Regions from separate parts of the Serratia sp. OS31 genome, predicted to be linked through region 2. Evidence: predicted binding sites of a transcription regulator. Region 2 holds the regulator's gene; each other region holds the start of a gene.

The links. Region 2 encodes Fur, which represses iron uptake genes when iron is present. Its sites were predicted from a motif close to ATAATAATGAGAACNACTATCAA; they were not measured.
Positions count from the first base shown of each region.
Region 1: the regulator Fur is predicted to act here: its motif matches at 1,510-1,532, upstream of H5P17_RS10805 (TonB-dependent siderophore receptor).
Region 3: the regulator Fur is predicted to act here: its motif matches at 1,641-1,663, upstream of H5P17_RS19360 (TonB-dependent receptor domain-containing protein).
Region 4: the regulator Fur is predicted to act here: its motif matches at 1,608-1,630, upstream of H5P17_RS18375 (isochorismate synthase).

Region 1 is NZ_JACJFQ010000010.1:30,803-33,954, forward strand. It holds gene H5P17_RS10805 (TonB-dependent siderophore receptor) at 1-1,466, opposite strand, end outside; gene H5P17_RS10810 (SDR family oxidoreductase) at 1,717-2,604, opposite strand; gene H5P17_RS10815 (LysR family transcriptional regulator) at 2,749-3,152, shown strand, end outside.
Region 2 is NZ_JACJFQ010000014.1:74,318-77,469, forward strand. It holds gene H5P17_RS13680 (family 20 glycosylhydrolase) at 1-1,056, shown strand, start outside; gene fur (ferric iron uptake transcriptional regulator) at 1,404-1,850, opposite strand; gene fldA (flavodoxin FldA) at 2,170-2,709, opposite strand; gene ybfE (LexA regulated protein) at 2,939-3,152, opposite strand, start outside.
Region 3 is NZ_JACJFQ010000026.1:27,276-30,427, forward strand. It holds gene H5P17_RS19360 (TonB-dependent receptor domain-containing protein) at 1-1,508, opposite strand, end outside; gene H5P17_RS19365 (serralysin family metalloprotease) at 1,830-3,152, opposite strand, start outside.
Region 4 is NZ_JACJFQ010000023.1:66,604-69,755, forward strand. It holds gene entS (enterobactin transporter EntS) at 1-521, shown strand, start outside; gene fepB (Fe2+-enterobactin ABC transporter substrate-binding protein) at 508-1,467, opposite strand; gene H5P17_RS18375 (isochorismate synthase) at 1,666-2,874, shown strand; gene H5P17_RS18380 ((2,3-dihydroxybenzoyl)adenylate synthase) at 2,883-3,152, shown strand, end outside.

The DNA.
Region 1 (3,152 bases), on a different contig from region 2:
TACAGGTTGGGGGCTTTGAAGACGCGGGCGATCCCGGCTTTCAGTTTGAAATGGTCGCCAAGTTCCTGCGAGGCATTCAGGCTTGGGCTCCAGTTGCTGCCGAATTTGCTGTGATAATCAAAACGCATACCGGGGATCAGCAGGGTGCCGGGCACCACTTCGATATTATCTTCGAAGTAAAGGGCGCTGAGTTCGGCGCTGTTTTTGGCGCTGCGCCCGGAAGGATCGCCGGAAATATCGCCGATGGTGACGCCGCTGGCGTCGGTGACCTGCATGGAAGCCGGATCGTCGAGCTGCTCACGGTTCCACTCGGCCCCCAGGGTCATGGTTTGTTCGAGCCACAGGTTGAGCGGCAGCGTCAATTCACCGGTGGTTCTGACATTTTTCAGCCGGCTGGTGTTGAATTGATCGCTGTTGATCATCCCCTCTACGCGCCCGGTTGAACCTTCCTGAAGGCGAGTATTGTTGGTTTTTTCGTAGTAAACGCCGACGCGTGACTGGCCCCAATCCCAGATGCCGTTATGGGTGATGCCATAAGTCTGGCGATACAGGCGGTTGGTTTCTTGTCCGTACAGTGACGAGACCAGATCGTTCGGGCTGAGATTACCGTTGCTGTACTGGGTGTCGCCGGCGTAGATATTGCCCTGACGGCTGTAGCCCAGCTCAAAATCAACGATCTGCGTCGGGGTCATTTTCCAGGAGAACAGGGCATTGACGTCTTTGTTACGCACGCCTTCGTTGCCGGCAGCATAGGATCCGTTTTGTGCGGTGTTGATATCCGCCGCATCGGCGTCGGTCTTGTTAAAGTTACCGTACAGGCGCATGGTGAGCGCGTCGCCGGCCAACGGGCCGCTGAGGCTAAAGTTGGTGCGTTTCGTTGCGCCTTCCTTGTCGTTTTCAGGCTGGTTGGTAAACAGCGACAGGCTGCCATGCCAGTCATTGGTGGGGCGTTTGGTGATGATATTAATCACGCCGCCGGCGGCACCGGAACCGTAACGCGCCGCCGCTGGCCCGCGCAGCACTTCGATGCGCTCAACCATTTCCGCCGGTACCCAGTTGGTATCGCCGCGGGTGTCTCTTTCGCCGCGCCAGCTGTAGCGAACAGAATTGCGCGACGTAGTGGGCACGCCGTCGATTAAAATCAGCGTGTTTTCCGGCCCCATGCCGCGTATATCAATCTGGCGGTTATTGCCACGGCTGCCGCTGGCGCTGTTGCCGGTCAGGTTCACGCCCGGCATCTTACGGATGATGTCGGATAAATCGTTGACCGGCGGATCCTTGGCGATATCTTCAGCGGTAATAATCGAGACGCCCGGCTGCTGTTTTAATTGTTCTTCTGCCGGCGCCAAAACCACCATCTCCTCACTTTCACTCACGAGGTCATCGGCGGCATAGCCGCTCCCGCTAATTAACCCCGCCAGCAATATCGCGCCTGGTTTCAATTTGAAAGCGTGTGTGTAAATCATGCATCTTATCCCTGAAAGTGTGTGCAAATATTATTGAATAATTATGATAACGATAACTATTCTCATTTATTGTAAAGGAAGTGCAAATTCACAATATCTCCACAATGTCGTTTCAGGCGGGGTGTGTTTTTATCTGATTGATAAATTTATGTTTTAAAGAAATTTTCTGATGGTGAGCCTCAGTGGCGCAGGGCAGATGTAAAGCTAAAGCCCGCCTGGTTTTCCCCAAACGGGCCAGATAAAAAAGGGATTAATAGGCGAAAGCGGCCCGATGTTTGCGGATAAACTCTGGCCAACGAACCGGCTCTTTGCCGGCAATTGTCGGGAAGTTGTCAAAGGTTTCTTCAACGCCGGGAATATCGCGTTCGGCAATGCGGCGCAGATTGTCGCCAACGCAGTTCATATAAGCCATTTCGGCACCGGATTGCCGCATGTTCTCCAGGAATATCCGGTAATCGAGTGCTTCATAGCGAAATGGCTGGCCCAGTATTTCCGTCATCATTGCCGCAATCTCGCCATAGGATTTGGCGTCATAACCCAGCCGATAGGTTTTGCCCGCATGTTGTTCAGGGTGCAGCAGTGAACAGGCTGCCGCCAGCGCGACGTCTTCGCCGTCAACCCAACTGAAGGGAGCATCACCGGTGTATTGCTGAATGACGCCGTTGACCACCGCGGGAGTGCCACCGTAACCGATCAGATTTTGCATAAAGCACTCCGGCCGCAAATGCGTAAAACTGAAACCCAGTGCCTCAATGTAACGTTCGATCAACTGATGCCAGGCCCAGTGAGCAATGGTGGTGTCGTCGCGCCCACAGGCACCGAGGTGCACAATATGCTGCACCCCGGCCCGTTTCGCCTTATCGAGAAACACCTTGCTCTGGCGCAGCATGTCGACGGTATAGCCTGTTGCCAGAAAGACGCGATCAATGCCCTGCAGCGCCGGCGCCAGCGTTTCTTCTTGATCAAAATCCATAATGACGGTGCTGATGCCCTGAGCGGTAAAAGGCTCGGCTTTTTTCGGGGAACGTACCGCCGCCACCAGGGTAATGGTGGTGTCCGCCTGCAGGTTACGCAAAGTATCGCCGCCTATCTGGCCGGTGGCGCCGGTAATCAGCACCCTTGGTTTGTTTATGCTCATCAATAAACCCTTGTCATGGTCGGTGGTTGAATCGGGCCTGGCCCTGAGGATGTGTTACCAGATCGAGTTTACGGGGAATAAATTTCCTATTTAGGCTATAAATTACCAAGTTTATGGAATTAAATTCATTAATGGTGGCGGGCTATGTTTTCTTCCGAACGACTCAAAGGTATCGATCTGTTTGTCTGCGTAGCCGATCTGGGCAGCTTTACGGCCGCCGCAGAACGCCTGAATTTAACCGGTTCCGCCATCAGCAAAGGCATTGCCCGTCTGGAGAGCCGGCTGCAGGTTCGCTTGTTTAACCGGACCACGCGGCGTCTGTCGCTGACCGACGCGGGGCAAACCTTTTACCGCACCTGCACCAGCGTATTGGGCGAGCTGGAAGAAGCGGAGCTTGCCATGCAGGCCGAAAATGCCGAGCCACGGGGAAGGGTGCGCATCGATCTTCCCGCAGCTTATGGTCGTCTGCATGCTTTACCGGTGATCCTCAAGCTGATTGAGGATCACCCGCTGTTAATGCCGCATATTTCGTTTTCCGACCGCTTTGT
Region 2 (3,152 bases):
CACTTTGGCGGGGATGAGGCGAAAAATATCAGGTTGGGCGCCGGTTATACCGATGTGAACAAGCCGGAAGCCGGCAAAGGCATCATTGATCAGAGCAAAGAAGACAAGCCATGGGCGAAATCTCAGGTCTGCCAGGCGATGATCAAAGAGGGCAAGGTCGCCGATATGGAGCATCTGCCAAGCTACTTCGGGGTGGAAGTCAGCCAATTGGTAAAAGCGCACGGCATCGACAGAATGCAAGCCTGGCAGGATGGCCTGAAAGATGCGAAAAACGCCAAGGCCTTTGCTACCCAACGTGTCGGGGTTAACTTCTGGGATACGCTGTATTGGGGCGGGTTCGACAGTGCCAACGACTGGTCCAACAAGGGATACGAGCTGATCCTCTCAAACCCGGATTATGTCTACATGGACTTCCCGTATGAGGTGAACCCGGACGAGCGCGGTTACTACTGGGGAACGCGTTTCAGCGACGAGCAGAAAATGTTCAGCTTTGCGCCAAACAACTTGCCGCAAAACGCCGAAACCTCGGTTGATCGCGACGGTAATCACTTTACCGCCAAGAGCGACAAACCCTGGCCGGGGGCTTACGGTATTTCCGCGCAGATGTGGAGCGAAACCCAGCGTACCGACGAACAAATGGAGTACATGATCTTCCCTCGTTCGTTGTCGGTGGCCGAGCGCGCATGGCACCGGGCAGATTGGGAGCAGGATTACCGGGCGGGCCGGGAGTATAAAGGCGGCGAAACCCACTTCATCGATACCAGGAAACTGGACCGGGATTGGCTGCGCTTCGCCAACCTGCTCGGTCAGCGTGAGCTGGCAAAACTGGACAAAGGTGGCGTGAGCTACCGGTTGCCGGTGCCAGGCGCCCGAGTGGTGGGGGGCAAGCTGGAAGCCAATATTTCGCTGCCGGGTCTGGGCATCGAGTATTCCACCGACGGTGGCAAGCAATGGCAACGTTATGATGCTAAGGCCAAGCCTGAGGTTAGCGGTGAAGTGCAAATCCGCGCGGTGAGCCCGGATGGCAAGCGTTACAGCCGCGCCGAGAAAGTGTAAATCTGAGACCTGGCCCGCTGTTCGCAGGCGGGCCGTTATCTAACAACCGTAGCCGCGACCGGCGTGCTGCTGCGTGGTGTGTTCAGACCCGGTCTGGAGGTTATTTTTCGATAGCCTATTGTTGCTTGAATATAAGCTGTAACGAGTTTACTTATCCGCGTGTCGGCGGGTGAGTTGACGCTGAAGGTGTCCAGGTGGGGAACGAGAGAAGTGCTGTAGAGAAGTGCCGCTGCAATTGTTGTATTTAACGCTGTGAACTTTCCCCGGCCTGTCCGGGGATTTTTTATCCTATTATCGCAGGCACAAAAAAACCGCCGTTAAGGCGGTTCTCAATGCCGGTTAGGACATTATTTTTTGTCGTGCAGGGTGTCGTCTTCGCGGCAGTCACCGGTTTCACAATGGCCGTACAGGTACAGGCTGTGGTTGGTGAGCTTGATGCCGTGCTGTTTGGCGATATCACGCTGACGCACTTCGATAGACTCATCGCTAAATTCGATCACTTTGCCGCAGTCCAGGCAAATCAGGTGATCGTGGTGATGCTGCTGGGTCAGCTCGAACACGGACTTGCCGCCTTCGAAGTTGTGACGGGTCACAATGCCGGCATCATCAAATTGGTTCAGTACGCGGTAAACTGTAGCCAGGCCAATTTCTTCGCCCATATCTATCAGTTTTTTGTACAGATCTTCCGCACTGACGTGATGGCATTCCGGATTTTGCAGTACTTCCAGGATTTTGAGTCGCGGAAGCGTGACTTTTAGGCCGGCCTTCTTCAATGCGGTGTTGTTGTCAGTCATGCGGATTCAGTCCTGTTACTATGCTAATCAAGTTGAGGCGTTCTCGCCTGTGGCATCGGTCGGCACAAAGAGTTAATTGCGTCTCATTATAGAACCGGTTGCTCTAAATGGAAACCGCCGGTTGTTAACAAAGCTATAATTGCACAATTGCATGTTATACATGCAACGTCTTGATGAATGGGATAAACCGAAAACTCAGTCTACCTTGACGGTGTGGGAAGTTACAAATCTGTAGCTTCTATTGCAGTAATCAGTACTGCCAATGATGGCCCTGCCGGCACACTATGCACTTTGCAGGGCTTTTGTTCAACCTTTGGCGTTACCCGACGATTTCGGCCAGGCTCAGCTCTTCGACGATTTGTTTTACCCAGCCTTCGACACGTTCGTTGGTCAGCTCAGGTTGGCGATCTTCGTCAATGGCCAGGCCGATGAAATGACTGTCGTTGGCCAAGCCTTTGGAGGCTTCAAAGTGGTAACCTTTGGTCGGCCAGTGGCCTACGATAGCGGCGCCACGTGGTTCGATGATGTCGCGAATGGTACCCATCGCATCACAGAAATACTCTGCGTAGTCTTCCTGATCGCCACAGCCGAACAGCGCAACCAGCTTGCCGTTGAAGTCAATTTCTTCCAGCGTTGGGAAGAAGTCATCCCAATCGCACTGGGCTTCACCGTAGTACCAGGTCGGGATACCGAGCAGCAGGATATCGAAAGCTTCCAGATCTTCTTTGCTGCTTTTGGCGATGTCATGAATTTCAGACACCTCTTTGCCAAACTGCTGCTGAAGAATTTTCTGGATCATCTTGGCAATGTTTTCGGTATTGCCAGTGTCGCTGCCAAAGAAAATGCCTACATTAGCCATATCGCGTATAACCTTTAAATTCAATAAATTGCATTCACGATGTTAGCGTTGACTACGATAACACCGATTAAAATGATGCCATGGCAAGAGGTTATCTCTTACCGGTAAGTGCGTATCATGCCAGAAATTTACCCCGGGTATTTATCACTTTAATGCGATGCCGGGTGGAATAAAGCGGTGTTGATCGGGCGTCATCCTTAACGCCGCGCCGCATGTGCGGCTGCAATGATCAATGTTCTGGCTGCTCGTCCGCCAGTTGTGCCAGCAGCATTTGCTCAATAAGCTCGCTGCGGCTGATATTACGCTGTTCCGCCAGTTTGTTCAGGGCGTCCACCGCATCCGCGTTGATCTTCAGTTCCACACGCCGTAAGCCACGGACTTTATCGCGTCGAAGCTGATTACGCTTATTGATTCTAAGCTGTTCATCTCGGGAGAGCGGGTTG
Region 3 (3,152 bases), on a different contig from region 2:
TTGTACTGGAGATAAGTCATCAGCGTCGGCGTCAGATTGTACTGGAAGCTGAGTGACGGCAGGACCTGGGTATCGGTGTTGCTTTTGCCGTACAGCGTTTCCAACTCGGACTCCGTCAGCACCGTGCTGCCGGTCGTCAGGCTGCTCAGGTTCTGCGGCTTGGTGCTTTGGTGAGCCACGCGTACGCCCGGCACCACGGCAAAGCCGTGCCCGTCGAGATCGAACTGGATCCTGTCCTGCACAAAACCGCCCAGCACATAGCTGCGACTGTCGGATTCCGGCTGCATGATGGCGGTAAATGCACTGGGTGCTGGCTCTTCACGGAACGGTCGCTCGGTATCGGTCAATCTTGCATTGAGTCCCCCGCTCAGCGTATGCCGTCCCCATGTTTTGGCTATCTGGCTTTCAAAACCATAGGTGTTAACGTTGTAGTCGGAGTACACCCGCTCCATGCTGCCAGTGCTGGTGGGCATATAGGTGTTGTCATGCGCCTGAGTCTGTTGGTAATAGACTTTTGAGGTCAGGGTATCGACAAAATCGTTGTACGGCGTCCATTCATCTTTCAGGCTCACTCCCCAACGGCGCGTATTGCTTTGCTGTTGGGCGGTCCCCAGAATGGCACTGCCGGCCGAGTTCCAACTGTCGTAATGGGTATGGTTGGTTTTGTCATAATAATCCACCGTGCCGGTGAGTTTGTGCTCGTCGTTCGGTTGCCAGATACCGGAGGCCATCAGCGCATTGGTGTGCCAGTTAGCCGGATAGGCCTGGTGGGTGCCGCTGTTATTGCGCGTTTCCTGGCCGTCACGGCGACTGTAAACAAACACCCCGCGCAGTTGTTCATCGCCCGCAGCGGCGGTAATGCCATTGTGCCAGCTGCGATTAGACGAATCGTAATCGCTCTGGTAACCAAAGTAGGTCTGTTTGGTGGGGGACAGGTACTGATCGGCTGATTTCGGTAAAAACGAAACGGCGCCGCCAATGGAGGTATTACTGCGTTCTATCGAGGTTGCGCCCGATTCGATCTCCACCTGGCCGTACATGTAAGGGTCGATATAGTCCCTGCCGATTCCAAAGGTATTGAGCCCGGCGCGGCTGACGTAGCTGCGGCCAGTGGCATCAGGCTGTGGAATGCCGTCGACGTCCAATCCGACGCGATTGCTCTCCAGGCCACGGATGTTATAGCCGGTATACCCACTGCGATCGAAACCGCTTTTCCCCGATGATGAGCCCCCGCTGACGCCGGTGGCACTGATCAAGGGCTCGTAACGCATAATCGAACCGAAATCATTGCCCCCTTTTTTCTGCATGTCCTGCGCGGTAATTGTGGTGATTGTTCCGGATTTGTTTTCAATAACCGGCGCCACCACCGTTATTTCCTCTTCACTTTGCGTGGTCTTTTCTAATGAGTTTTTCTTAACTTCGGCATTGGCGTTAAAGGCGCTGGCGATTAACGCGCCCCATAAGGCCGAATGCCCGATAATTCCCCGGCAATTAAAAGTTCTGCACATGTGTTAGCCCTGCATTAATTATTAGTATTCGCTCGCAGTTGCTTCGCCACTCGGGTTTAACCGAGTCAAAAGAGATTAAGAGAAATTAATAATGGTAAAATAAAGGTCTTTCTTCGCAGACTCAGTAAATTGATAATAATGACAATGCATACCATAAGCAACGTCGTTATAACCTTATTAAATACATTGATGAGATATTTCCAAACCGCTTACGAAATCCTTACAAAGCGGCGTCGGCAGCCGACATGGCGCAGAGGCATTGTGGAGCGTGGGGGAATAAAAACCGTAATAGAGCGGTGGGCATAGCCCACCGTGACAGAATTAAACAATAAAATCAGTGGCGGTATTTGCCTGGCCTACGATATTCACCAGGAAGTCAGGTGTCGCATGGCCACTTATATTCAACGCCAATTCACTAAAATCATTTTGTGCATGGTAAGTCAGGGTTGCCTCGCCAGCCTGACCGCTGAAACTGTCAACGAAATGAATAAAGCCTGCGTCATTCTCGCCCTGATTAAAGAAAGACAGGTCAATCTTGTCGATACCGGTTTCAAAGTCGAGGATCTTATCCGGTGCTTTGAACGGTGAATCGCTCACGGCGGAGAAAACAAAAATATCACTGCCGCTGCCACCGGATAACTGATCCTGGCCGCCGCCACCGTAAATAACGTCGTTCCCCGCGCCACCCTGAAGAATATTGGCGGCGTCGTTGCCGACAATGACGTCATTCCCCGAACCGCCAATGGCGTTTTCGATGACGGCGCCTACGGCGATGGAAATGTTGCCCGTCAACCCGCCAACGTCAGAGAAAGAGCCTTCGGTCAGATTAATGCGTTGGTCTTGCGTATACCCTGAAAAATCAAGGGTGTCGTTACCGCCCGCATCCCAGACGGAGAAAATCAGTTTCTGGCTGCTGTCCGTCGCGGTGTAGAAGTCTCTGCCGGAATTAGAGTTGAATCCATATACCGTGTCACCGGTGCGCGTGGTGGTATTGGCGCCATATAAATACTGAATGGCAGCAATATCATCGACCAGCGGAGCCGCGGCATAATAACCGCCGTGATCGCCGCCGGTGACAGATTCATCCCAATAGCTCATCAGGCTGAACATGCGAGTGTCTTCGGCGTAGGTAGCCTTGGCGTAGCTCGGGCTTTGTCCGGCATTATAAACCCCAGGGTGATCCAACCCCAAAGTGTGCCCCAATTCATGGGTGATACTCAGGCGGCCATAGTTGCCCAGTTCAGGGTGCAAATTGGCATAAACCCCGTCACGAGGATCTGCATAATCGTAATTGATATTGAACCAGCTTTGACCGTCGGTATTGTGCCCGCGATAATCTTTACCTGCGCCGGTAAAAGGTTTAATCGCATAAGCCTGGCCGTCGCCTTCATAATTGCCGAAGGTAATGTTGGACTTCTGCCCCGGGGCTACTTCGACGAAATTAAGGTTGGCCACATCGGCCCAAGACTGCAGGGAAAGCTTGGCCTGTGCTTTTTGAGCGGCAGTAAAGGCGCTAAGCCCGGTATCCTGGCTTTCAAAGCGACCATTTAAATTGCTCTTATTATAATCCCAATCCGGGAAGGAGTAAGTGACCGTGGCACCTTGGCCGATGACGTGAGTACCATTCCAGGTTTGTTCACTACG
Region 4 (3,152 bases), on a different contig from region 2:
CCGGCATGTGGCAGGTCAGTGCGGCGCAGTTGGGCTTTATGTATTCCGCCGTGCCGCTGGGTGCGGCAATTGGCGCCTTCACCAGTGGCCGTGTGGCGCACGTGGCGCGACCGGGCTGGATGATGCTGATGACGGCGATCGGCGCGTTTGTCGCTATCGGCCTGTTCGGCCTGATGCCCTGGTACGGACTGGCACTGTTCTTCCTGGTGGTGTTTGGCTACCTGAGCGCATTGAACTCCCTGCTGCAGTACGGGCTGATTCAGAACCTGACGCCGGATGCTTTCCTGGGGCGCATTAATGGCCTGTGGACTGCGCAAAACGTGGTGGGGGACGCATTGGGTGCCCTGCTGCTGGGGGCGATGGGGGCGTTTATGCTGCCGGCCATGACTTCTACCAGCTTCGGTTTTGGCGTGGCGATACTGGGTGTGGTGCTGGCGTTCGCGATGAAAGGGCTGCGTCAGGTGAGCCTTGGCGGGCAGGAAAGCGATCTCCAGCCCGCCGCGGGATCTACTGAGAAATAAACTGTTTTTCCAACAGCGTCAGCAGGTTGCTGGCGCTGTAATAGTCCAGTCGGAAGGTGTCATTGCCCAGCGCATAAACCCGCTTGTGTTGTACCGCCGGCAGGTGCGCGAGGAAAGGATTGGCCATCAGTCGCTGTGCGTCGCTGTCGTTGTTGGCAAACAGCATCAGCGTCTGGCCGTTCAGACCTTCTGCCAGGTTTTCCCCGGCGAGCTGAATGATGTCCTTGCGCATTCCCATGCTGCGGCTGTTGTTCAGCTTGTCTGACGGAACCGCCAGGGTGAAGCCCAGCTGTTTGAGCATTTGCCCCTGGGAAGATTCGGCGGTCCACAGGTTGGCTGATTTGCCGTCGGCGCTGAAGACCAGGGCGGAGGTCGGTTGTTCCGGCAGCGTCATGCGTTGCTTAAGCGACTTTTCGCGGCTATCGAAATCATCAACGATTTTTTGCGCCCTGGCTTCGTGTCCGGTGGCCCGGCCCAGCTCGATCGCCAGCGCCTGCCAGCTTTTGTCGTCGTAATTGACCACCAGCACCGGGGCAATGGCGGACAGCTGATCGTACAGGCGCACGGCGGAGTCGGCGCCGGTAGCGGAGATGATGATCAGATCGGGCGCTTCACCGGCAATGGCTTCCGCGTTGGGTTCGCCAATGTACAGGCGCTTTACGCCGCGCTGTGCCGCGATAGCGCTCCATTGGTGGAAGAAACCTTGTGAGTCCGCCAGACGGCTGCCGGGCGTGGTGGCGCCGCTGGCGATCACTGGCGCATCAATCGCCAGCAGGGTGCCGGTGACGGTAACGCTGGTGGAAACGATGCGGGCAGGGGGCTGCTGCAAGGTGATCACGCCGTGTGAAGTTTCGATTTTGCGCGGCCAACCGGCATCTGCTGCCTGGGCTGCACCCATGGCCAGCAGGCCAAACAGCGCGAAGCCGAAGAACAGGTTCTTCTTCATAAAGCATTCCTTAGAAGTTAAATAGTAATACTTATCATTTATATAATTAAAACTGCTGGTTTTATAGCACGATAATGAATAGAAGAACTGTTTACATTTATTGACATAGAATATTCACGAGGGTAATTTAACGCGATTCAATACAAATGATAATCATTATTATACAGGTTATTGTTCATGATACGAAAGGGAGAACCGATGAGCGTGACAGTAAAGGGTACCGGGCAGAAGAAGCCGCACAGCAAGGATAGTGAATCGTCCGTAGCAGGCGTGTCGCCGACCTCCGGCTTTTTCTTTACCTCTCCTTTCCGTAGCCTGAGCACCCAGGGCTGCTTCGCCAAAATCACGCTGCCGGCCCAGAACGGGGACCAGCTTAACGGCGAGTTCCAGCAGGCGGTACAGCATGCTTTTGCCGAAGCCAAACTGGCGGGGGTGAAAAACCCGGTTCTGTGTGGCGCGATCCCGTTTGATACTCATCAGCCCTCTGCACTTTTTATTCCCCAGCACACCCAGTGGTTTGAGCGCGATGCCTTTTTGGCCGGCGTAACCTCACCGCAGGAGGCCCTGCCGGAAATTATCAGCCAAAAGGAAGTGCCTGCACAACAGCCTTTCATGCAGATGGTGGCAGATGCGGTGGAAGCAACCCGTGGCGACCAACTGGATAAAGTGGTGCTGTCACGCCTGCTGGAGATTGAAACGCGCGAACCGGTAGACAGCCACGCGTTGATGGCGCGTATCATCGCCCAGAACCCACACGGTTTCCATTTCCATGTGCCGTTGGAGCAGGGGGCATTGCTGGGCGCCAGCCCTGAGCTGCTGCTGCGTAAATCCGGCGCACAATTTTATTCCAACCCGCTGGCAGGCTCCGCTCGCCGTGATGCCGATCCGCAGCGGGATCGTGAAGTCAGCCAACAGCTGTTGGTTTCCGAGAAAGATCTCTACGAGCACCAGTTTGTTACCGAAGGCATGCGGCAGGTGCTGGCCGATCGCTGCAGTTATCTGAATATCCCCACCTCTCCCGAATTATTGAGCACCACCACGCTGTGGCACTTGTCTACGCCAATCGACGGCGAGGCCGCCAGCCGCGCGGAGAATGCGTTGTCGCTGGCCTGCCTGCTGCACCCGACACCGGCGTTGTGCGGTACGCCAACCGCCCTGGCGCACCAGGTGATCAAGCAGTTGGAGCCTTTCGATCGCGGCCTGTTTGGCGGCATCGTCGGCTGGTGTGATGCCGAAGGCAACGGGGAGTGGGTGGTGACCATCCGCTGTGGCACGGTGCAGGGCAACCAGGTGCGTCTCTTTGCCGGGGCCGGCATTGTGCAAGATTCTTCGCCGGAATCAGAATGGCATGAAACCGGCACCAAACTCAGTACCATTTCGCGGGCGTTTGGCCTGAACCAAGGATAGATATTTTCATGAGCATTGCTTTTACTCCCTGGCCTGAGGCATTGGCCCGTCGCTATCGCGAACGCGGATATTGGACCGATCGGCCATTGACCGACATCATCACCCGCCAGGCTAAAAATGACGCCATAGCGCTGATCGACCCGCAACGCAGCCTGAGCTACCGCCAGCTTAATCAACTCTCCGATCGGCTGGCCGCGGCCTTGCTGCGTCGGGGCATTCACAGCGGCGATACCGCGCTGGTGCAGTTGGGCAACGTGGTTGAGTTCTATGTGACTTTC